DNA from 4 places in the Pantoea sp. XAF26B01_ASV70 genome. Region 2 is predicted to be linked to each of the others. Evidence: predicted binding sites of a transcription regulator. Region 2 holds the regulator's gene; each other region holds the start of a gene.
The links. The regulator CRP, encoded in region 2, controls carbon source genes, mostly activating them, when cyclic AMP is high. The targets are predictions, from matches to a motif close to ATGTGANNNNNNTCACAT.
Positions count from the first base shown of each region.

Region 1: a site for CRP is predicted at 3,321-3,338, ahead of epd (erythrose-4-phosphate dehydrogenase). Genes of this name have one in related genera too.
Region 3: a site for CRP is predicted at 2,800-2,817, ahead of ACX8ZY_RS10515 (6-phosphofructokinase). Genes of this name have one in related genera too.
Region 4: a site for CRP is predicted at 2,755-2,772, ahead of ACX8ZY_RS18330 (YjcB family protein). Genes of this name have one in related genera too.

Region 1 is NZ_CM137251.1:848,897-854,671, forward strand. Features, by position in the region: gene ACX8ZY_RS04080 (YidB family protein) at 1-136, shown strand, start outside; gene loiP (metalloprotease LoiP) at 192-947, opposite strand; gene tkt (transketolase) at 1,219-3,213, shown strand; gene epd (erythrose-4-phosphate dehydrogenase) at 3,528-4,547, shown strand; gene pgk (phosphoglycerate kinase) at 4,599-5,762, shown strand.
Region 2 is NZ_CM137251.1:414,396-420,170, reverse strand. Features, by position in the region: gene ACX8ZY_RS01930 (OsmC family protein) at 282-686, opposite strand; gene crp (cAMP-activated global transcriptional regulator CRP) at 990-1,622, shown strand; gene ACX8ZY_RS01920 (YccS/YhfK family putative transporter) at 1,680-3,755, shown strand; gene argD (bifunctional acetylornithine/succinyldiaminopimelate transaminase) at 3,757-4,977, opposite strand; gene ACX8ZY_RS01910 (aminodeoxychorismate/anthranilate synthase component II) at 5,059-5,634, opposite strand; gene ACX8ZY_RS01905 (putative adenosine monophosphate-protein transferase Fic) at 5,676-5,775, opposite strand, start outside.
Region 3 is NZ_CM137251.1:2,249,786-2,255,560, forward strand. Features, by position in the region: gene ACX8ZY_RS10500 (class II fructose-bisphosphate aldolase) at 1-12, opposite strand, end outside; gene ACX8ZY_RS10505 (PTS sugar transporter subunit IIC) at 1-1,366, opposite strand, end outside; gene ACX8ZY_RS10510 (PTS sugar transporter subunit IIB) at 1,359-1,673, opposite strand; gene ACX8ZY_RS10515 (6-phosphofructokinase) at 1,684-2,664, opposite strand; gene ACX8ZY_RS10520 (YceI family protein) at 3,123-3,707, opposite strand; gene pqqF (pyrroloquinoline quinone biosynthesis protein PqqF) at 3,822-5,775, opposite strand, start outside.
Region 4 is NZ_CM137251.1:3,871,936-3,877,710, reverse strand. Features, by position in the region: gene ACX8ZY_RS18340 (oligosaccharide flippase family protein) at 98-1,354, shown strand; gene ACX8ZY_RS18335 (ATP-grasp fold amidoligase family protein) at 1,363-2,313, shown strand; gene ACX8ZY_RS18330 (YjcB family protein) at 2,368-2,649, opposite strand; gene soxS (superoxide response transcriptional regulator SoxS) at 2,904-3,329, opposite strand; gene soxR (redox-sensitive transcriptional activator SoxR) at 3,430-3,915, shown strand; gene ACX8ZY_RS18315 (glutathione S-transferase family protein) at 3,955-4,620, shown strand; gene ACX8ZY_RS18310 (NCS2 family permease) at 4,979-5,775, shown strand, end outside.

The sequences.
Region 1 (5,775 bases), 430 kb from region 2:
TGCATCGGGTACACTGGCCGCGCTATTGCCGCAGCTGATTGATAAAATGTCACCGCAGGGACACATGGATGAACAGGCGCTGCATGACAATAAGCTGGATCTGGGCTCGATGGTGGATCAGATATTTAAGCGCTAGCGGACTTCGCACGGCTAAGCGCGCACGCCGGATGCATGCGCGCTCAGAGGCGGAATTACTTGCCGTCGGCAGCAATTCGCTCACGAATATGCGCGGCGCGCGCTTCAGAGGCGGGATGCGAGTCAAACATCGAACTCTGACGTCCCTGTTCCATCTTCGCCAGCTTTTCAAAGCTGGTGGCCAGGCCCATTGGATCGATATTGCGCTTCTTCATCAGGTCGTAGGAGTAGTCATCCGCCTGTGATTCCTGCGTCTGGGAGAACTGCGCATTCACCAGTTTTTCACCCATTTCACCCAGCTGCGACTGCGACAGTGAACCAATCACGCCGCCAACCGAGGCGGCTGCAGTGCGGGCCGCGGTTGTGGCATACGCCAGCTGCATCGCCTTGCGCGTATGACCTAGCGCGACGTGGCCCATCTCATGACCCAGCACGCCTTCCACTTCATTGTCAGTCATCATATCCATCAGACCGCTGTAAACACGAATACAGCCGTTTGCCATCGCCCAGGCGTTGACATCTTTGGTCTGATAAACCTTGTAGTTAGCCGGTACGCCGTTGATGTTATCGCCCAGCGCCGCGGCGATCTTGTTCAGACGCTGCTGATAATCACTGTTAGCAGGCGCAATCTGATTATCTTTGTCCATCTGCTCACAGGATTTATCGCTCAGCTGCTTTACCTGATCGTCGCTGAGGGTATAAGCCTGATACGCCTGCGCGCCCGACTGCATCAGCGCATTATTGTCTAAACCCTGACAGCCACTCAGCAGCGTCGTCAGTCCAAGCGCTAACACCATTTTTTTGATTTTCATGCTGTATCCCATTCATAACAAGGTAAGAAAAACAAACACCTGAAACTCAGACAGGTGAATAAACGATTTGGTTATAGCGTGCCAGTCTGCACTTTGCTAGCAGATATGGCTGGAAAAGCCATACGAAGCGGCTGCATTTAGCGTTTTACAGCATGTACTTTTGCCCCGTTTCTCATGTACATTGATGGGCAACTTTTTCCTTGTTTTGCCCGGTAACTCATTAATAACAATAAGTTAAGGTGCGAAGCATTAATCCGACCTGGAGTAGAAAATGCCCTCTCGTAAAGAGCTTGCCAACGCCATTCGTGCGTTAAGTATGGATGCAGTACAGAAAGCGAAATCGGGACATCCGGGTGCCCCAATGGGCATGGCGGACATCGCTGAAGTACTCTGGCGCGGCTACCTGAACCACAACCCAACCAACCCGCTGTGGGCTGACCGCGACCGTTTCGTGCTCTCTAACGGTCACGGCTCAATGCTGATCTATAGCCTGTTGCACCTGACCGGCTACGATCTGCCCCTTAGCGAACTGGAAAACTTCCGTCAGCTGCACTCAAAAACTCCAGGTCACCCGGAATATGGCTACACCGTGGGCGTTGAAACCACTACCGGTCCGCTGGGGCAGGGCATCGCTAACGCAGTAGGTTTTGCCATTGCTGAGCGCACGCTGGCAGCACAGTTCAACCGTCCGGGTCATGACATCGTAGACCACAACACCTATGTCTTCATGGGTGATGGCTGCATGATGGAAGGTATCTCGCACGAAGTCTGCTCACTGGCCGGTACGCTGAAGCTGGGCAAACTGGTGGCGTTTTATGATGACAACGGTATCTCTATCGACGGTCACATTGATGGCTGGTTCACCGACGACACCGCTAAGCGCTTTGAAGCTTATGGCTGGCACGTGGTGCGCGGCGTCGATGGTCACGATGCGGATGCGATTGCGAAAGCGATCGAAGAAGCGAAAAGCGTCAGCGACAAGCCTTCACTGCTGATGTGCAAAACCGTTATCGGTTTTGGTTCACCGAACAAAGCCGGTACCCATGATTCACACGGCGCACCGCTGGGTGATGATGAAGTGGCACTGACCCGCAAGCAGCTGGGCTGGAACCACGCGCCGTTCGTTATTCCTTCTGATATCTACGCTGAGTGGGACGCGAAAGAAGCGGGCCAGGCGAAAGAGTCTGCATGGAATGAGAAATTCGCCGCTTACGCACAGGCTCATCCTGAACTGGCTGCCGAGTTTAAACGCCGCGTCAGCAACGAACTGCCAGCTAACTGGCAGGAAGAGTCGCAGAAGTTCGTTGAGCAGCTGCAGGCGAACCCGGCGAAGATCGCCAGCCGTAAAGCCTCACAGAATGCTATTGAAGCTTTCGGTAAAATTCTGCCGGAATACCTGGGCGGCTCAGCCGATCTGGCACCCAGCAACCTGACAATCTGGTCTGGCTCTAAGCCGATCAACGAAGATGCTGCGGGTAACTACATCCACTACGGCGTGCGTGAGTTCGGTATGACCGCAATCGCCAATGGCCTGGCGCTGCACGGCGGCTTCCTGCCTTACACCGCGACCTTCCTGATGTTTGTTGAATATGCGCGTAACGCAGCGCGTATGGCGGCACTGATGAAGATCCGTCAGATCATGGTCTACACCCACGACTCTATCGGTCTGGGCGAAGATGGCCCGACGCACCAGCCGGTTGAACAGATGGCGAGCCTGCGCACCACGCCAAACATGAGCCTGTGGCGTCCATGTGACCAGGTTGAATCCGCGGTGGCGTGGAAATATGCCATTGAGCGTAAAGATGGCCCGACTGCGCTGATCTTCTCCCGTCAGAACCTGGCGCAGCAGGAGCGTGACACTGCTCAGCTGGCTAACGTAGCGCGCGGCGGTTACGTGCTGAAAGATTGCGATGGCACGCCTGAGCTGATCCTGATCGCCACCGGTTCCGAAGTTGAACTGGCTGTCGGTGCCTGGGACAAACTCACCAGCGAAGGCCGCAAAGTGCGCGTGGTCTCTATGCCATCAACGGATGCCTTCGACAAGCAGAGTGATGAGTACCGTGAATCCGTACTGCCAAAAGCGGTCAGCGCACGCGTCGCAATCGAAGCGGGCATCGCTGATTACTGGTTCAAATACACCGGCCTGAACGGCGCTATCGTGGGCATGACCAGCTTCGGCGAATCTGCACCTGCCGATCAGCTGTTCGAACTGTTTGGCTTTACCGTCGACAACGTCGTCGCGAAAGCGAAAGCGCTGCTGGCGTAAAACCGGTCAGGCGGGCCTGTTCCCGCCCGGCTGTAAAAACAGAGGGACGAGATTTTCGTCCCTTTTATTTTTTTATTCCTGCAGTAATAACCGCCTTTTGCCTTAATTTGTGACGCAGATCCAAATTTAAGCAGCCAGATTGATCACAATCATTCCTGTTATTCCTTCCTTCTATTATTGTAGCTGAACCGTTTCAGTCGCCAGGCAAATCGCCCTGGTTTCGGACAATGCCGGGTAAGAATCTCCTGTACAAAATGCAGTGAAACGCTCAGGCTAACGGCACGTTTTTTTCAGTCTGACGTGGCAGGAGAGAAATGACGGTACGGGTAGCGATAAATGGTTTTGGCCGGATTGGACGCAACGTCCTGCGCGCGCTGTATGAAACGGGCCGACGTGCAGAGATCACCGTGGTCGCGATTAACGAGCTGGCAGAAGCCACCGGTATGGCGCATCTGCTGAAATACGATACCAGCCATGGCCGTTTTGCTTTCGATGTCCGCCAGGAGCGCGATGTAATGTGGGTGGGTGGCGATACCCTGCGCATTTTGCACCGTGCAGCCATTGCCGATCTGCCGTGGCGTGAACTCGACGTGGATGTGGTGCTGGACTGCACCGGCGTCTATGGCTCACGCGCTGATGGCGAAGCGCATCTTCAGGCTGGCGCCAAAAAAGTGCTGTTCTCTCATCCCGGCGGAAACGATCTCGACGCCACAGTGGTGTATGGCGTTAACCAGCAGTCACTCACCGCCAGTGACCGCATCGTCTCCAACGCTTCCTGTACCACTAACTGCATTATCCCGGTGATTAAACTGCTGGATGATGCGTTTGGTATCGAATCCGGCACCGTCACCACGATCCACTCGGCGATGCACGATCAGCAGGTGATCGACGCCTATCACAGCGATCTGCGCCGTACGCGTGCAGCCAGTCAGTCGATCATTCCGGTGGACACTCGCCTGGCGGCAGGCATTACCCGTATTTTTCCGAAATTCAACGATCGCTTCGAGGCGATAGCCGTTCGCGTCCCGACGATTAACGTGACGGCCATTGATCTCAGCGTTTCTGTGCATCAGGCGGTGACGGCGTGTGAAGTTAACACCCTGTTGCGAAGCGCGGCAGAAGGGACATTTCGTGGTATAGTTGACTATACGGAATTACCGTTAGTCTCAGTAGATTTTAACCATGATCCGCACAGTGCCATTGTGGACGGAACACAAACGCGGGTCAGCGGTCAACACCTTATCAAGACCCTGGTCTGGTGTGACAACGAATGGGGCTTTGCTAACCGAATGCTCGACACGACGTTAGCGATGGCCGCAAGCGGTTTCAGGTAAGACGCGGTATGCGTCTGGCAAAACTTATGAGAATCAACGAGAGGATTCACCATGTCTGTAATTAAGATGACCGATCTGGATCTGGCTGGTAAACGCGTTCTGATCCGTGCCGATCTGAACGTACCGGTTAAAGAAGGTAAAGTGACGTCTGATGCACGTATCCGTGCTTCTCTGCCAACCATTGAAGCGGCGTTGAAACAGGGCGCGAAAGTAATGGTTACCTCTCACCTGGGTCGTCCGACCGAAGGTGAATATAATGAAGAGTTCTCGCTGCTGCCGGTAGTTAACTACCTGAAAGACAAGCTTAGCGGCACCACCGTGACCCTGGCAAAAGATTACCTCGATGGCGTTGAAGTCGGCGCTGGCGAACTGGTTGTGCTGGAAAACGTTCGCTTTAACAAAGGCGAAAAGAAAGATGACGAAGCACTGTCTAAAAAATATGCTGCTCTGTGCGACGTCTTTGTGATGGACGCCTTTGGTACCGCGCACCGCGCACAGGCTTCTACCCACGGCGTCGGCAAATTTGCCCCTATCGCCTGTGCTGGCCCGCTGCTCTCTGCAGAACTGGAAGCGCTGGGTAAAGTCATGAGCAACCCGGAGCGTCCGCTGGTGGCTGTGGTAGGGGGCTCAAAAGTCTCTACCAAATTTGACGTGCTGCAATCTCTGGTCAAAATCGCGGACACCGTGATTGTGGGCGGCGGCATTGCCAACACCTTCGTCGCTATCGACAACAACGTCGGCAAATCCCTGTATGAGCCAGATTTCGTTGAAGCGGCTAAAGGCCTGCGCGATCAGCACGGTATTCCGGTTCCAACTGACTCACGTGTCGGCACAGAATTCTCTGAAACTGCGACCGCTACCGTGAAAAAGGTTTCGGAAGTTGCGGATAACGAAGAGATTATGGACTTTGGTGATGAAACCGCACAGGCGATGGCTGCCATCCTGAAGGATGCTAAAACCATCCTGTGGAACGGCCCGGTGGGCGTGTTTGAGTTCCCTAATTTCCGTAAAGGCACCGAGATCGTGGCTAACGCCATTGCAGACAGCGATGCCTTCTCTGTTGCAGGCGGCGGCGATACCTTAGCGGCTATCGACCTGTTCGGCATCGAAGACAAAATTTCCTACATCTCTACCGGCGGCGGCGCGTTCCTTGAGTTCGTGGAAGGCAAAAAACTGCCTGCAGTTGCCATGCTGGAAGAGCGTGCGAAGCAGTAATCCTTTGGGGGCG
Region 2 (5,775 bases):
AGAATCTGGCAGCAATAGATAAGTTCAACACGCTGGGAACCGGGTCAGAAGAGGAAAGCGTCCCGCCGCCCGGATAAAAACGCCGGGAGCGTTTTTGAACAACGCAACGCGTTGGCCCGGCTACGGGCGCACCTCAGGGATGAGGTGCGTAATCGCGCGGGCCGAGCGGCCAGGGATTGGCTTAAGCGACTTTCCGATCTGACCCGGTTCCCAGCGCAGGCACAGTCTGACAGCAGAGCACGACAGATTTTGCCCGCGACCTTAAAAGATCCCTGCTGGTACTAAAGTTCGATCACTTCATAGCTATGCGTAATGTTGACGCCTTTACCCAGCATGATGGCCACAGAGCAATATTTTTCAGCAGAAAGATCCACGGCGCGTGATACCGCTTTATCCTGGAGGGCTTTACCACTCACGATAAAATGCAGGTTGATGTGCGTAAAGATTCGCGGCGCCTCTTCACGACGTTCTGAGGTCAGTTTTACTTCACAATCAGCCACATCGTTTCGGCCTTTTTGCAGAATTGATACCACGTCAATCGCGCTGCATCCGCCCGCCGCCATCAGCACCATCTCCATTGGGCTGGGCGCTTTATCACCCGAATTTCCATCCATCAGTATCTGATGGCCGGATGAGGATTCTCCGAGGAATGTCAGCCCTTCTACCCATTTCACTCTTGCCTGCATGATTTTTGCTCCGGAATACGCTGTTTTGTCGCCAGAGTACGCTTTCGCCTGGTAAACAGCAATCCAGAGAAATCCGCCCGTAGCTGAAGCGAGACAACAGAAGACAGTCGGCAAAAGCTGTGCTACAAACAGTGCTGAAAATATTTTTCGTCACCCGATGACGAAGCCGGGAAGGATGATGCGCACTGCGCCTGATGCGGCCCGAATAATTTCCTGAAATGGAAACGCTTGAAGCTTTCACCGCCTGACAGGGAAAACTGCCCCCTGTATTTTGGGCACGATTACAACAGAGGATAATAGCGAATGGTTCTCGGCAAACCGCAAACAGACCCTACACTCGAATGGTTCCTGTCCCATTGCCATATTCACAAGTATCCATCCAAAAGTACGCTGATTCACCAAGGTGAAAAAGCAGAAACGCTTTACTACATCGTGAAAGGTTCCGTTGCGGTTCTGATTAAAGATGAAGAAGGCAAAGAGATGATTCTTTCCTACCTGAATCAGGGCGATTTTATTGGTGAACTTGGCCTGTTCGAAGAAGGCCAGGAGCGCAGCGCCTGGGTACGTGCGAAAAGCGCGTGCGAAGTGGCGGAAATTTCTTACAAGAAATTCCGTCAGCTGATCCAGGTTAACCCTGACATCCTGATGCGACTCTCATCGCAGATGGCGCGTCGCCTGCAGGTGACGTCTGAAAAAGTGGGTAACCTCGCTTTCCTCGACGTAACCGGACGCATTGCACAGACCCTGCTCAACCTGGCGAAGCAGCCAGATGCCATGACGCATCCCGACGGCATGCAAATTAAAATCACTCGTCAGGAAATTGGCCAGATTGTTGGTTGTTCACGTGAAACCGTGGGCCGTATTTTGAAGATGCTGGAAGATCAGAACCTGATCTCCGCACACGGCAAAACCATCGTCGTTTACGGCACCCGCTAATTCCTGTCACCCACGGCGTGATGGCAACATCACGCCGTTATTGTTTGTGTTGGGCCGATGTGGCGTCGAATTATTTACCATCCTGAAGTTAACTACGCCTTGCGGCAAACGCTGGTGCTCTGTCTGCCGGTGGCGCTGGGCTGGCTGGCTGGCGACCTGCAAAAAGGTCTGCTGTTCTCATTAGTGCCCGCCTGCTGCAACATCGCCGGTCTGGATACCCCGCATAAACGCTTCTTCAAACGCCTGATTGTTGGCGGCAGCCTGTTTGCCCTCGGCAGCTTTCTGATGCAGTGGCTCACCCTGCATGCTATTCCGCTGCCGCTGATTCTGTTTGCCATGCCCTTATTGCTCGGCGTTACCGGGGAGATCAGCCCGCTGCATGGTCGTCTGCTGCCCGGCACCCTGATTGCCGCCATCTTTACCCTGAGCCTGATTGGCCGCATGCCAATCTATGTTCCCCCGCTGCTCTATATCGGCGGCACGCTATGGTACGGGCTCTTTAACTGGTTCTGGTTCTGGCTGTGGAAAGAGCAGCCAATGCGCGAAAGCCTGAGCCTGATCTATCGCGAGCTGGCTAACTACTGCGACGCAAAATATACCCTGCTGACGCAGCTGACCGATCCAGAAAAGGCGCTGCCGCCGCTGCTGGCTCGTCAGCAGAAAGTGGTCGATCTGATTAACACCTGTTATCAGCAGATGCATATGCTGTCGGCAAGCCGCGATCACAGCCATAAACGGCTGACGCGCGCCTTTCAGGTGGCGCTGGATCTGCAGGAACATATCTCGGTCAGCCTGCATCGGCCGGAAGAGGTGCAGAAGCTGGTCGAACAGAGCCACGCCGAAGCGGTGATCCGCTGGAATGCCAAAACCATCTCGGCCCGGTTGCGGGTGCTGGCGGATAACATTCTCTATCACCAGCTACCCGATCGCTTTGCGATGGATAAACAGCTCGGCGCGCTGGAGAAAATCGCCCATCAGCATCCCGACAATCCGGTGGGTAACTTCTGCCTTTACCACTTCAACCGCATCGCGCGGGTCCTGCGCACCCAGAAACCCCTTTATCAGCGCGATCTGATGGCTGACCGCCAGCGCCGTCTGCCGCTGTTACCGGCACTGCGCAGTTATCTCTCGTTTCGCTCATCGGCCCTGCGCACTGCCGGCCGCTTTGCGGTGATGCTGATGCTGGGCAGCGCGCTGGCGCTGTTCTTCAACATCCCCAAACCCTACTGGATCCTGATGACCATCATGTTCGTCAGCCAGAACGGCTACAGCGCTACCCGTGTCCGCATTCAGCACCGGGCGCTGGGCACTTTTGCCGGTCTGGTGATCGCGGCCGCCACGCTGCGCATGGCGGTGCCGGAGTCGCTGGTGCTGCTGATCATGCTGGCAATTACTTTTATCAGCTATCGCTTTACCCGCCAGTTTTATGGCTGGTCGATGATTGGCTTTACGGTCACGGCGGTTTACTCGCTGCAATTGCTGTCGCTGAATGGCGCGCAGTTTCTGCTGCCGCGACTCATGGATACGCTGATGGGTTGTCTGATCGCCTTTGGCGGGATGCTCTGGCTGTGGCCGCAGTGGCAGAGCGGCTTACTGCGGCAGAACGCCCATGACGCACTGGAAACTTATCAGGATGCGCTGCGGCTGTTGCTGGGTGACGAACAGTCACCAGAGAAACTGGCTTATCAGCGGGTGAAGGTCAATCAGGCACACAATGCGCTGTTTAACTCACTGAATCAGGCGATGCAGGAACCCGCGTTCAACTCCCGCTATCTGAGTGATATGCGGCTTTGGGTCACGCACAGTCAGTTTATCGTCGAGCATATCAACGCCATGACGATTCTGGCGCGTGAGCACACCATGCTCACTGCCTCGCTGGCTGAGCGTTACCTGCAATCCTGTGAAATCGCGCTGCAGCGGTGTCAGCAGCGGCTGGAATATGATGGTGAAAGCTCACAGGTTAACCTGCTGGATGAGCTGGAGAACATCAGTGAGGGACCGATCACGGTGGTGGAGCAGCATGTGCGGCGCATTCTCGATCATCTGAGCGTGATGTACACCATTTCATCGCTGGCGTGGAACCAGCGGCCGCAACATGGCCGCTGGCTGATCAGACGCTTACGTAAAAACTAAGCTAGCCGTTGAGCACGTTGCCGACGGCCGTGGCGAAGCGGCTCATGCCCTCTTCGATATCGGCAGGCTCAATGATCAGTGACGGGGCAAAACGCATCACGTCGGTGCCGGCAACCAGCACCATCACGCCTTCTGCGGCCGCGGCATTCAGGATATCGCGTGCTTTACCGGCATGCTGCGGTTTCAGCGCCGCGCCAATCAGCAGACCCTTGCCGCGAATATCGCTGAAGAGATCATACTTCGCATCGATGGCCTGCAGCGCCGTGACAAAGTGCTGACGACGTGTCTCAACGCCTGCCAGCACCTCCGGCGTATTGATAATATCGAGCGCAGTTTCGGCGATGGCGCAGGCGAGTGGATTGCCGCCATAGGTGGTGCCATGCACGCCCGGCGCCATGGTCGAGGCGATCTCGTTAGTGGTCAGCATGGCGCTGACCGGGAAACCGCCGCCCAGCGCTTTGGCTGAGGTCAGAATATCGGGCTGGATGCCATAATGCTCATAGGCGAATAGCTTGCCGCTGCGCCCCATGCCGCTCTGCACTTCATCCAGCACCAGCAGCGCCTGGTGCTGATCGCAAAGCTCACGCAGTCCCTGCATAAATTCCTGCGTTGCGGGCACGACGCCACCCTCCCCCTGAATCGGTTCAACCACAATGGCGCAGGTATGATCGTCAATGACCGCTTTCACTGCGTTCAGATCATTGAACGGCACATGGACGATATCCGCCGGTTTAGGCCCGAACCCATCAGAATATTTTGGCTGTCCGCCGACCGTGACGGTAAACAGCGTCCGGCCATGAAAGGCGTTATGAAAGGCGATAATCTTACTTTTGAATGGGCTGTGACGTTTGCAGGCGTAGTAGCGCGCCAGCTTAAAGGCGGCCTCGTTGGCTTCGGCCCCGGAGTTAGCGAAGAAGACCCGCTCGGCAAAGGTCGCCTGAATTAACTTACTGGCAAGACGCAGCGCCGGTTCGTTGGTGAAGACGTTGCTGGTGTGCCACAGCGTCTCGCCCTGACTTTTCAGCGTCTCGACCAGCGCAGGATGGCAGTGTCCAAGTGCGGTGACGGCGATACCACCTGAGAAATCGATATACTCTTTGCCCTGCTGATCCCATACACGACTGCCCTTGCCTTTTACCGGCACGAACTGCGCAGGTGCATAAACAGGCAAAATAACGTTATCGAACGTCTCCCGCGTGACCGCAATTTTTTCCGCTGCCATTGATGACCCCATTTAGATGATTGATGTGCAACTTTGAAATAATAATCACAAAATATGCATAAAAAATCACTCAAAGGCAACTTATTGCTCAAGGAAATTGCGCAGCAGCTGATGTCCCTGCTCGCTGAGAATGCTTTCGGGATGGAACTGCACGCCTTCCAGCGCCAGGGTTTTATGGCGGAATCCCATAATTTCGTCAGGCTCGCCGTCACGCACCGTCCAGGCAGTCACCTCGAAGGCATCTGGCAGGGAGTCGCGCTGTACAATCAGCGAATGGTAGCGGGTCACGGTTAGTGGATTATTCAGAGTGCGGAACACGCCCTGGCCAGTGTGCTGAATCGCAGAGGTTTTGCCGTGCATCACCTGACGCGCACGCACGACCTGCGCGCCATACGCCTGCGCAATTGCCTGATGGCCCAGACAGACGCCCAGCACCGGCAGCTGACCGGCGAAATGCCGGATCGCCGCCAGCGAAATGCCTGACTCCGACGGCGTGCAGGGACCAGGGGAGATCACCAGATGAGTCAGCGGTAACGCCGCCATCTGCTCCAGCGTGATGGCATCATTGCGCACCACCTGAACCTGCGCGCCCAGCTCGCAGAAATATTGATAAAGATTCCAGGTAAAGGAGTCGTAATTGTCGATAAGCAGCAGCATGGCCAGTCCAGAATAATTACCCGCGCCGCTATTCTACGCGGTTAAGCCGCCTCGCTCACCATTTTCGCAAATACCTGCTCCAGCAGAGTCAGGTCTCCGGCCACACCGGCCTGATTCGCCGCTTTCCAGCTTTCAGCGTCA
Region 3 (5,775 bases), 1.8 Mb from region 2:
ATAAAGTTTCATGGATTTTTTCCTCTTGAGGTTTTGTGGATTTGCCATTAACAAACCAGGCAAGCGCGGTAACAAAGGCAATAAACAGAGCAACGAACAGCCAGTTATTCTGGAAGGCGTGGCCGAGCACCAGGCCGGTACTGATGACATCTGAGTCACTGAAGGTCACACCGGTGAAGCCATAGCTCTCCAGCATCGGCACCAGGATGGCGGGCAGAATGGTGATAAAGAGGCCGTGGACGAAGCCGCCGATCATCGCGCCGCGCCGTCCGCCCATGGCATTACCAAATACCCCGGCGGTGCCACCGGCAAAGAAGTTGGTCAGCAGGCCAGGCAGGATCATCGCCAGACCAAACATCGGGAAGACGAGCATGCCAACAATTGAGCCGAGCGTGGTGGCGAGAAAGCCAACAATCACCGCGTTCGGGGCATAGGGAAACATAACCGGGCAGTCCAGCGCCGGTTTGGCATCCGGCACGACACGCATGGCGATACCGCGGAAGGCAGGCACCAGCTCGTTCAGCAATAGACGAACGCCGCTGTAGAGCACAAAGACTCCGGCCACGAACTGAATCGACTGCATAAAGGCGTACATCAGGTAGTTCATGCCGTTGCTGTACTGGGCGATAAACGCCGGACCGGCCGCCACGGCGGGGATCAGGTACATCGGCACCATCACCAGCGCCATCGACAGATAGGTATCCTGCAGAAACTTGAAGTTATCGGGCAGCTTCAGATCTTCAGTGGATCGCGATCCTTTGCCGACCACTTTGGCGACCGCCGCAGTGACCAGATAACCAATGGTGCAGAAGTGACCCAGGGCAACGTCGTCCGAATCGGTAATACGTCGTACCACCGGCTGCGCCAGCGCAGGCATCACCACGGCCATGACCCCGCCAAAGATACCGCCGGTCAGGATCAGCGGCAGACCGGTCAGCCCCGCTTTGTAGCCAATCACCGCGCCAATCGTCGCCATCCACAGCAGGGCCTGGCCGGTGAGGAAGATGTACTTAAAGGGCGTCAGTCGCGCGATGATGATATTGACGATAAAGATCACCAGCAGCGTCAGTGCCACTTCAGACCCCAGCTCACGGTTAGCCAGCCCGGCAATGGCGGCAACATCGGTGATATAGCCGCGCATGCCAAAGCCGTGGGTAAAAATGGTATTGAGGAACGTCAGGGTTCCCACAATAATATTGATACCCGCCATCATAATTAAAAAGCCGAGCAGGGTTTTAAAGGTGCCTTCCACCACCTTGCCTGCGGATTTCTTTTGCAGCAGCAGACCGATCAGGGCAATAAAGGCGATCAGAATAGACGCCTGCCCCAGCAGATCTTTTACCAGGAAGTCGATCACACTATTCATGGGCGGCGACCTTTACGTTGCGTTCTTTTAAAAAGGCCAGGATCTTCTGCTCTATTTCCGCTTTATCGGTGAGCCGGTTAAGAATAATGACCCGCTTAATCTGTTCCGGACTGGCGTCGGCATTTAACACATCGGCAAAGGCTTTTTGCGTCAGAATCATGTCCGACTTAAAGGCATTCGCTTCTGAAATGGTGGTGTGATCGATATCGGCCTCAATCTCCAGTTTTTTTAAAACCGCTTTTGCGCTCATCTCAATCGCAAAACTGGATCCTAAGCCACAACCACAGACACATAATATTTTCAGCATGGTTTTCTCCTCACAATATATTGAGTTGTTTAGCGAGTTTATAATGGTGCCCGTCAATATCGACCAGGCGTTTTTGCATGCTTATTAAATCAATCGGAATCGGTTTATTGCTGCCATTAATAATGACCGCTTTATTCCGCATGCCTGACTGAATACAACGCACCACTTCACTGGCCATAATGGTGCCCTGATAAATCTCTTCGCAGGTGGGATCACCATTCCGCAGCCCGTAACCGAGGATAGTTTTACGGACGCGTACGCCAATAAGCGGCTCAAGCTGTTTGATTAAGGTGTCGATAGCCCCCTGAAAACCGGGCGAATATTCGCGGGTGTAGCCTTCTGAACAGAGAATGATCACGCTGTTCTGTTCTGCCAGCCGCCGGGTGATGCGCTGCGCCAGCTGTGGCAAAGGAATCTGGCACTCCGGGATCAGCGCAATGTCCGCATTGGATTTAATCGCCGACTGCAGGGTTAATTCGCCGCAGTAGCCGCCGAGTAACTCCAGCATAAATACCCGGCCAGGTAAGGCGCGCCCGGTATTCCGCAGTTTCGCGACCTCTTTTAATACCTGCTCGCAGGCGGTGGAAAAACCCAGGGTGTAATCACTGCCGAAGACATCATTATCGATGGTCATGCCGACGCCGAAACAATTAACGCCAGACTCCGACAGGGTATGGAGAAATTGCAGCGACCCGTCACCGCCCGCCATAATTAATACGTCAATACGGGCGCTTTTCAGCTGGCGGGCAATACATTCATATTCGCTGCGCACCAGTTTCTTTTGCGTGCGTCCCGATTGCATAACCGGAATTGAGGCGATGGAAAAGTCGAGCAGATCACGCTGGCTGATATCACGATGGTTATTTGCCAGCAGGCCGGGAATGCCACCATCAAATATCACGATCTCCGCCTGCGTCAGACGCCCTAACTGGAAGACAAAATTATTAATGCCGGTTACATCACCGCCACTGATCACCATTCCAATTCGCATTTCCCTCACCTCGCTGTCTTAATCTGCTGAGGGCCATTCTTCCGGTTCGTGGGGTTGCTATTTGCAGAGGAGATCACAGTTACGAGCGGTATTTTTTGGGCGGGGTTATTGACAGGGGTGTCTGAACGGCGGTTTATGAGATCAAAATCACACTATTCGCGGGAAGGCCGATTAGAGTGAAACGATATAAATCAATAAGTTAGTTCAGAAGGCATCTGAATTTTATTTCGCCACACAGCGGCACTGAGTGGCTTATTCCGTGCTGTTGCAAATTTGTGACTTTCGCCTCATTTTTCCCGGTTCCGGGCCAGATAAAGCGTTCAGAAAATAGTTGATGAGGAGATATCCGGATTATTTTATGGCAGATAAACAGGCGGGCAGAATAGATTTCAGAGGGGAAGAAGGCGCAGAAAAAACGAATAAGGGGCGTAGCAGCAAGCCGCTACGTCCCAAAAAGCTTACTTGGCGTAGGCTTCAGTAGACAGAGTCAGAGTGACCTCGTCGCTTACCGCTGGGACATATTTGTCCAGCTTGAAGTCAGAACGCTTGATGGTGCCGGTGGCATCAAAACCAATCGCCTGCTTTTTCACCATCGGATGCTCGCCCTGCTTGTTCAGCGTCGCGTGCAGCGTAACTGGCTTGGTGATCCCTTTCAGGGTCAGGTTGCCTTCAACATCAAATTTGTTGTCGCCCTTCGCCACCACTTTGGTGCTGTGGAAGGTCGCAGTCGGATATTTAGCGGTGTCGAAGTACTCAGCGCCTTTGAATTCTTTGGTCAGCGCAGCCACGTGGCTGTCGATTTTGCTGACTGGCAGGGTCACGTCAACGCGTGATGCCTCTGGATGATCTTTATCAAACACCAGGTTACCGGTTGCATCAGGGATATCAGCGGTAGGGTTTGAGAAGCCGAAGTGGTTCCAGGCAACAATCACCGACGTATGCTCAGGATTCAGCTGGTAGTGCATCGCCTCAGCCTGAGACAACGGGGCGTAGAGGGTGGCAGCGGCTAACAGGGGCAGTGCAATACGTTTGAAGTTTTTCACGGTCAATTCCTTATGCGGACAAAGTGAATTGAGTGTGGTCCAGTTCGCCCGGAATAGACAGTGAAGAGATTTGTCGGTAATTTTCAAATAAATTCAGCAACTTTATACCGGGCGCTACACATTCTCGCCGCCGGTGAACAGCACCCGCCAGCGGCGGCGATCCTGAATCAGCGTGCGGTGAAGCTGTTGCAGATCCGCAAGTGTCAGCGCCTCAATCTGCTTCGTATCCGGTTCTGCCAGGCCATTGTCTGCGCGTAAGCACGCCAGTGGCTGATCCACTTCCCGGCTCAGAAGACGCGCTTTCAGTGCCGCCAGATCGTAACCCGCCAGCGTCTCGTTCAGTGACCGCAGGAAGTTGCGGCAGTAGCGCAGCAGTGACAGCGCGCTGTAATCGGGCGACTGCAGCGCAAACAGTACCCCATCTTCATCGGCACAGCGCATATAGCGGCTGCTGACCACATAACCGATAGGCTGCTCAACGCGATAGCGCTGGAAAAAGCGCGGCTCGTAGATCAACGCCAGCGCGCGTAGCGCCGCCAGCTGTTCAGGTCGATGCAGCGGGATAAACAGCAGCAGAGCATTGTCCGCGCTGCTGTGTGGCAGGCGCGTCATACCGGTTTGTGTCGTCATGCGCTTTGGCGGCGTGTCAGGGTTAACCGGTAGCGACAGTGCGCTCAGCCGCCGGGCAATCAGTGAATGCAGTGCCGCGTTGCCGCCTTTCAGCGCCGCCCGCCAGCAATGTGGCGTAATAGTGGCGGCCAGTTGATAAGGCAACTGCCGCAGCAGTGCACGAATCGCGATGCTTTCCCCCGAAGAAGGCTGCGCCGCCTCAACCGACAGCGTCAGTGCGGCGACAATCTGGCTCAGCGCCCGGTCAGCCACCGCCTCATCCGGCGTCAGTTGTAGCGTCAGTTGCCACACGCCCTCCACTTCCTGCCAGCTGCCGTTGCCGCCCTGATGACGCAAAGCGGCAAACAGCGGACGTAACCGCCGGCCCAGCGCTTCGCCTGCCGCTTCGGTGAACGTTGACCAGAACTCTGGTCGCAGGATCAGCGTCGCCTGCAGGTCATCAGGCTGATGATGCGGCAATGCCACCGCCTGTGCGGGCAGCGGCTCAGACGTTAAGGCAGTCTCGAACGGGTAGAATGTGAAATGCGCCGGAGGTAGCGCCTCAGACGGGGCTGGCTGCCAGGCGGTCAGCGCAAGGCTGAACCCCTGCGTCTGAAGGGTTTCCTCAGCCGGGTGCGAGGTGCAGAACAGCAGCGTGCCCGGCGCGTCGGTGAGACGCGCCAGCAGCGGCTGTAACGCAGGCACGGCTTCATCTGGCGCAAAGCCGATTGCGCGCTGGCGTAACTGCTCCATCGGTGACAGTGTCACAAATCGCTGCTGCGCCAGCTGGTGGTAGTGTTGATGTTGTGGCGCATTCGTCTGGCGCAGTGCATCCAGATAACGGTCGATCAAGACATTAACGGTTTCGGGTTGATGCGTTTCAACGCCCAGCGCCAGCCAGAGCGCGCCTCCCGCCTGATAGATCCACTTCAGCTCCAGCGACTCCGCCAGCCCCTGCTCACGAAGGGTAGCCAGCAGCGATCCGGGTGCTTCATCCAGCAGAAATTCACGCCACAACGTGACACCGTCACTCTTATCCAGTATCCAGCTGCGCCATAGCGCCCCAGGTGCGGTCTCTGCCAGCTGCCAGCAGGTATCGCTGGTCAGCTGCGGCGGTGGCAGATCCTGTCGCCACTGACCGGAGGGCAGCGCGGCAGCAACGTTACGCGCCAGCTGTTCCAGCTCATCCAGTGAGTGTGGCCCCTGCAGCCAGAGCCGCATATTGCTGGCGAAGTAGTAGCGCTGGTGGAACTGGCGCAACGCCCGCTGCAGTGCAGAGAGCTCATCGCCAAAACTCGCCCGGCTGCCAATATGGAACCGGTGGAATTCCACAGGTGACGCGGCGGCGTGCAGCAGTGCGGCTTCAATGCGTGACGGCTGATGACGCTGCAATAGCTGATATTCTGCATCAATCACCGCCACTTCCTGACCGATCGCCTGATTATCAAGCAGCGGATGG
Region 4 (5,775 bases), 690 kb from region 2:
GTCTTACATTTTCGCCAGGCCCACTGAGCGCTTATTAATTCGTTACAGGGATGTTGTACCGAAGCGGTTGTAGTTGAGTAATACTAAGGAAGAGTCGATGAAATTGAGCGTAATGTCTAATGCCGCCTGGATGATGTCTGAGAAGATCATCTCCGTTTTTGGCGTCATTTTTGTGACGTCTTACGTGGCGAAATCCTTTGGCCCAACGGTGTTTGGCCAGATGGCGTTTTCTACTTCACTATTTGCGATGGTGCAAACCGTTGCAATCTTTGGCACCGAAACCATTCTGTTTAAACGCGTCAGCAAAAATGCGTCAAAAGGCCTGCGCCTGATGACCATCGCCCGCACGATGAGAATGGTGCTGTTGCTGGTCACTTCGGTGCCAGTCTTAATCTGGGTCTGGTACAACATGCAGGAAAATTTCCTGGCGTTTGCACTGGCCTCATTTGTTGCCTCGGTTTTTGTCACCCAGGACACCTTCAGCGTTTATAACAACGCGCGTCTTGCCTCGCGTCTTAACACCATCGCCAACGCCGTGGGCATGCTGCTGAGTTTCGGCATCAGCTTCACCGTCGCCTGGCTGCGTCTTAATCCGCTCTGGCTGACGCTGTCGATTGTCGCAGTGACTCTGGTGCCTTATCTGATTAAGCGTCACAACTTCTATCAGGACCATCAGGATCAGATGCCACCACGCGAAAAGCGCACGGCCTATCTGCGTTATCTGATGTATGCCGGTCTGCCGCTGGCGATCTCCAGCATCTTTATCTCTGTGCAGGTAAAAGCGGCGCAGATGTTCCTGGCAGGCACGGCACCCGCGCGCGACCTCGGGCTGTTTGCGGCGGCGAATACCATTTCCGCCTCATGGATTTTTATCCCGGTGGCGCTCATCACCTCCTGCTTCACTGAAATCTTCAGGGAGCGCGGCGAGGTCGCCATTAAGCTGGCTGCGCGGCTCAATGGCTATGTTATGGCGGTTTCATTGCTGATGCTGCTGATCATTTCGCTTTATGGCGAGCGGATCATCATTGCGTTGTACGGCCCGGAATTCACACAGTCAGGAAGTCTCATTACGTTGCTGTCGATAGCGACCAGCTTTTCGGCAATGGGGACCGTAGCGTATCGCTACATGGTCAAAGAGGGAGGATTTAACTACTTGCTGAGGAAAATCATCTGCCTGATGGTCATCAGTTTGCCGCTCTCCTGGTGGTTGATCCAGGGTCACGGCATCATGGGGGCCGCGTGGAGCGTTTTCCTTTCAGAACTTTTGTCCCTGACCGTAATGAATTACTTCTTTAAAAACGGCGTCATTCAAAAGATTCAGGTTTCCTCACTCAACTACAAAACATACAAATGAGGTCAGATATGCTCAAGTTGAAAGAAGAACTCAGAAGAAGTGTGCAGTATTTTATTAAGAAGATGCCCTGGGCTTATCAGGACCGCATCTACTACTTCCATAAGTTCAGAAAGCTGCCCAATCTGCGTCAGCCAAAAGTGTTCAACGAGAAGGTGTTGTACCGTAAGTTTATCTTCGGCGATTACCAAAGCTATGGTCGTCTGTCAGATAAGTACTCGGTGCGCGAATTCATTGCTGAAAAAATCGGTAATGAATACCTGATCCCGCTGGTACACGAAACGACTGACCCGACCACGCTGAACAGCTTACCCTGCTGGAAGGGGACGGTGATCAAGCCGAACCACGCCTCCAACATGGTAGAGATTCTGCTGGAGGAGCCAGACGCACTGCGCAAGCAGCAGATCATTCATGACTGCTATCGCTGGCTGAAGACCGACTTCGCCAACGAAGCGCGTGAGATTCACTATCGCTACATCAAGCCACGTATCCTGGTTGAGAAGTACATTGGTGATGGCAAAAGCGCGCCGATTGATTACAAGTTTCATATGTTCAACAAGCGTGATGGCAAGTTCGAATATGTGCTGCAGGTGATCTACAACCGCTGCCAGCCGCTGCTGTCGATGAATTTCTACGTGAATAACCTCAATGAGGCCTATCACAAGATTCGCGATACCGGTCTGGATGTCTCACCGATTATGCCGTCACTGGAACATGCGCTCGAACTGAGCAAGAAGCTGGCCAGTGATTTCGACTACGTGCGTGTGGACTGGTATATCCATGACGAGCGCATCTACTTTGGCGAACTGACCTTCACCCCAGGTGCAGGACTGGTCACCGGATTAGATCGTGGTTTAAATCAGATGATGGGAGATATGTGGATTCAGGACCGCCGCGGAACGCAGAGCCCGGGCGTTACAGTGCAGGATGTTAATATTCCTGCCATGTTGAAGAAAATTTAAGCACACACAGCAATATAAAAAACCCCGCTAAGCGGGGTTTTTTATGCGCAAAAATCAGGGCATCGGCCAGTCAGCAGGCGCCTGGCTCATCACATCGATAAAGGCATGCTTTGAGATTTCCAGAAAGTTATGCACGTTATCCATGCTCAGGGTAATGCCCATCAGACCGGTAACAAACCAGCAGGTCATGCCTAAACCAATCCCGCCACACATAAATGCCATCACGTGACGGCTATCCTGACGAAGTTTGGTTTTCAGGGTGCTGGCAAAAAACATCATGATTGCGCTCAGCAATTCCCAACGCATAACAAGTAAACTGGCGGTTAACGTAGCCATCGGCCGGACCTCAATATCAGTAAGTATTCCTGACAATCTGCGGACATCACCGGCGGCGGAAAAGTGTGTCAGGGGGTGCTTTTTCGCCGTCAACCCAGGTTCAAAGTGTGACTTGAGTCACATTATATCACCCGATTTTAAATTTTGAACAAAATTTGACTCTGGTATGGTAGCGGCGTGAGGGAATAGTGAGCAGTAGAAGAAGAACGGCGGGGAAATCAGTCAGATGCGCCCGGGCGGGCGCATCTGAGGGGTCAACGAACCGGACAGCACTCGCCGGTCGTGCGCTGGGTGAAGCTACTGATACCGTCATTGCAGCCAAAACTCAGCAGGCGAGGGCGCTGAATCGCCTGGCGGCGCATGGTATGGCGGTAAGCGGTAGGCGTCTGTGAAAACTGACGACGAAACACGCGGGAGAAGGTCTGCTGCGAGTCATAGCCATACTGCATCGCAATATCAAAAACCGGCCGCTGTGTCTGTGACAGCGCTTCCGCTGCCAGCGTCAGACGGCGCTCGCGAATATAGCCACCCAGCGTCTGTTTCGTTACCGAACGGAACATACGCTGCAGATGCCATTTCGAATAGCCCGATTTTGCGGCAACCTCATCGATCGACAGGCTCTTATCCAGGTTCTGGTCAATCCAGTGCGTCAGGGAATGAATGATCTCTTCTTGCATCATGGTCTCATCCTTCTGGTGCTTAATAAGCGGTAATGGGAGTTTAGTGGTTTTGATGGAGAGCGAGTATAATTCCTCAAGTTAACTTGAGGTAAAGAGCCTGATGAAAAAAGAACGCAACTATCCGAAACCGGTCTTAACACCGGGTGAAGTGGCGCGCCGCAGCGGTGTGGCGGTTTCGGCGCTGCACTTTTATGAGACAAAAGGACTTATTTTCAGCACCCGCAACAGCGGCAATCAGCGGCGATACAGCCGTGACGTGCTGCGACGCGTCGCGATTATCAAGATTGCGCAGCGTATCGGCATTCCGCTGGCAACGGTCAGTGACAGCCTGGATCACATTCCGCCTGACAAGCGCATGTCGACACCGGAGTGGGATGCGCTGACGCAGCACTGGCGCGAAGAGCTGGATAAGCGCATTGAAACCCTGACCCGCCTGCGTAATGACCTGGATGGCTGTATCGGCTGCGGCTGTTTGTCGATGCGCGACTGCCCGCTGCGCAATCCCGGCGACCGGCTGGGTCAGCAGGGCTCGGGTGCGGTGCTGCTTGACCCGGAACAGGATGATAAACATCCGGATGTGGAGTGACGTCTATACTTGGTGAAGGTCAAAACACAGGGAATCATGATGATCACCGTTCACCATCTTGAGAAATCGCGCTCGCATCGGGTGCTGTGGCTGCTGGAAGAGCTGGAAGTGCCGTACCAGATTAAACGCTATCAACGCGAACCGACCATGCTGGCCCCGGAGGCGCTGAAAAAAGTGCATCCACTGGGAAAATCACCGGTGATTACCGACGGGAACCAGGTAGTGGCAGAGTCAGGTGCCATTCTCGAATACCTTGAAGAGAAATATGATCACGAGTTCCGGCTCAAAGTGAGTGATGAGGCGTCGCGGCTGCAGTGCCGCTACTGGCTGCACTATGCCGAAGGCTCGCTGATGCCGCTGCTGGTGATGAAGCTGATCTTCGGTCAGATGGGTAAAGCACCGGTGCCGTGGCTGCTGCGTCCGGTCGGGGCGGCATTCGGTAAAGGCGTGCAGAAAGCGTTCCTGGATAAACAGCTTAAGCCACACATGCAGATGATCGAACAGCATCTGGCTGCAAATCCCTGGTTCGCCGGTCAGCGCTTCAGTATCGCTGATATCCAGATGAGCTTTCCGCTGCTGGCGCTTGCGCGACGTGTCGGACTGGAGCAGATGCCCGCCAGCCAGAAATGGCTGCAGACTGTGCAACAGCGTGCCGCCTGGCAGCGCGCGATCGATCAGGGCGGCGAGCTTTCGCTGCCAGGTTAATTCCCCTCTTCCACTGGCGGGTCGTGTCTCATCACGGCTGCGCCGGTGCGCATCCCCCTGAAAATCGCGTTAACTTCAGGGCGTCAGCGTTTGACGTCGGCTTGGGCCACGTGGCTGCTGGCCACTTAAGCCTGATCTTTATGCTGAAGAATCTCCCTCTGACAGTTGAAAATGTGCCGCTAAACGCCGGATAATCGCATGCCTTTTTATCTGGCCGCTTCTGGCGGCCAACTATCTGCGGCAAGGTAAACGTTTGCCTGCCGGGTAAAACCCGACAGTGACGCCGTCTACCCGCTTATTCCAGGGACAGCGATGGTCGCAGAGCGATCCACACAACAAAAATTTTTGAGGCTCAACTATGTCAACTGAATCACGCCCGGCCAGTGGAAAACTGGACGCCTGGTTCTCGATCTCGGCGCGCGGCAGCAGCGTGCGCCAGGAAATTCTGGCCGGACTTACCACCTTCCTGGCGATGGTCTACTCCGTTATCGTGGTGCCAGGAATGCTGGGCAAGGCCGGTTTTCCCCCTACTGCCGTGTTTGTCGCCACCTGCCTGGTTGCCAGCTTTGGTTCCATCATTATGGGACTGTGGGCCAATCTGCCGATGGCGATTGGCTGTGCAATCTCCTTAACCGCCTTTACCGCTTTCAGCCTCGTGCTGGGCCAGCACATCAGCGTGCCGGTAGCGCTGGGCGCGGTGTTCCTGATGGGTCTGCTGTTTACCCTGATCTCAGTGACCGGCATTCGAGCCTGGATCCTGCGTAACCTGCCGATGGGCGTGGCGCACGGCACCGGCGTCGGAATTGGCCTGTTTTTGCTGCTGATTGCGGCTGACGGTGTAGGCCTGGTAGTGAAAAACCCGGCACCGGGCCTGCCGGTGGCGCTGGGGCACTTCACCACTTTTCCGGTAATGATGACGCTGCTGGGACTGGCAGCAATTATTGGACTGGAGAAGCGCCGGATGCCCGGCGGTATTCTCATGACAATTATCGCCATTTCGCTGCTGGGGCTGATTTTCGATCCGGCGGTGAGCTACAAAGGATTGTTTGCGCTGCCGAGCCTGCGTGATGCCAGCGGTGAGTCGCTGCTGTTCAGCCTCGACATTATGGGCGCGATGCAGCCGGTCGTGCTGCCAAGCGTGCTGGCACTGGTGAT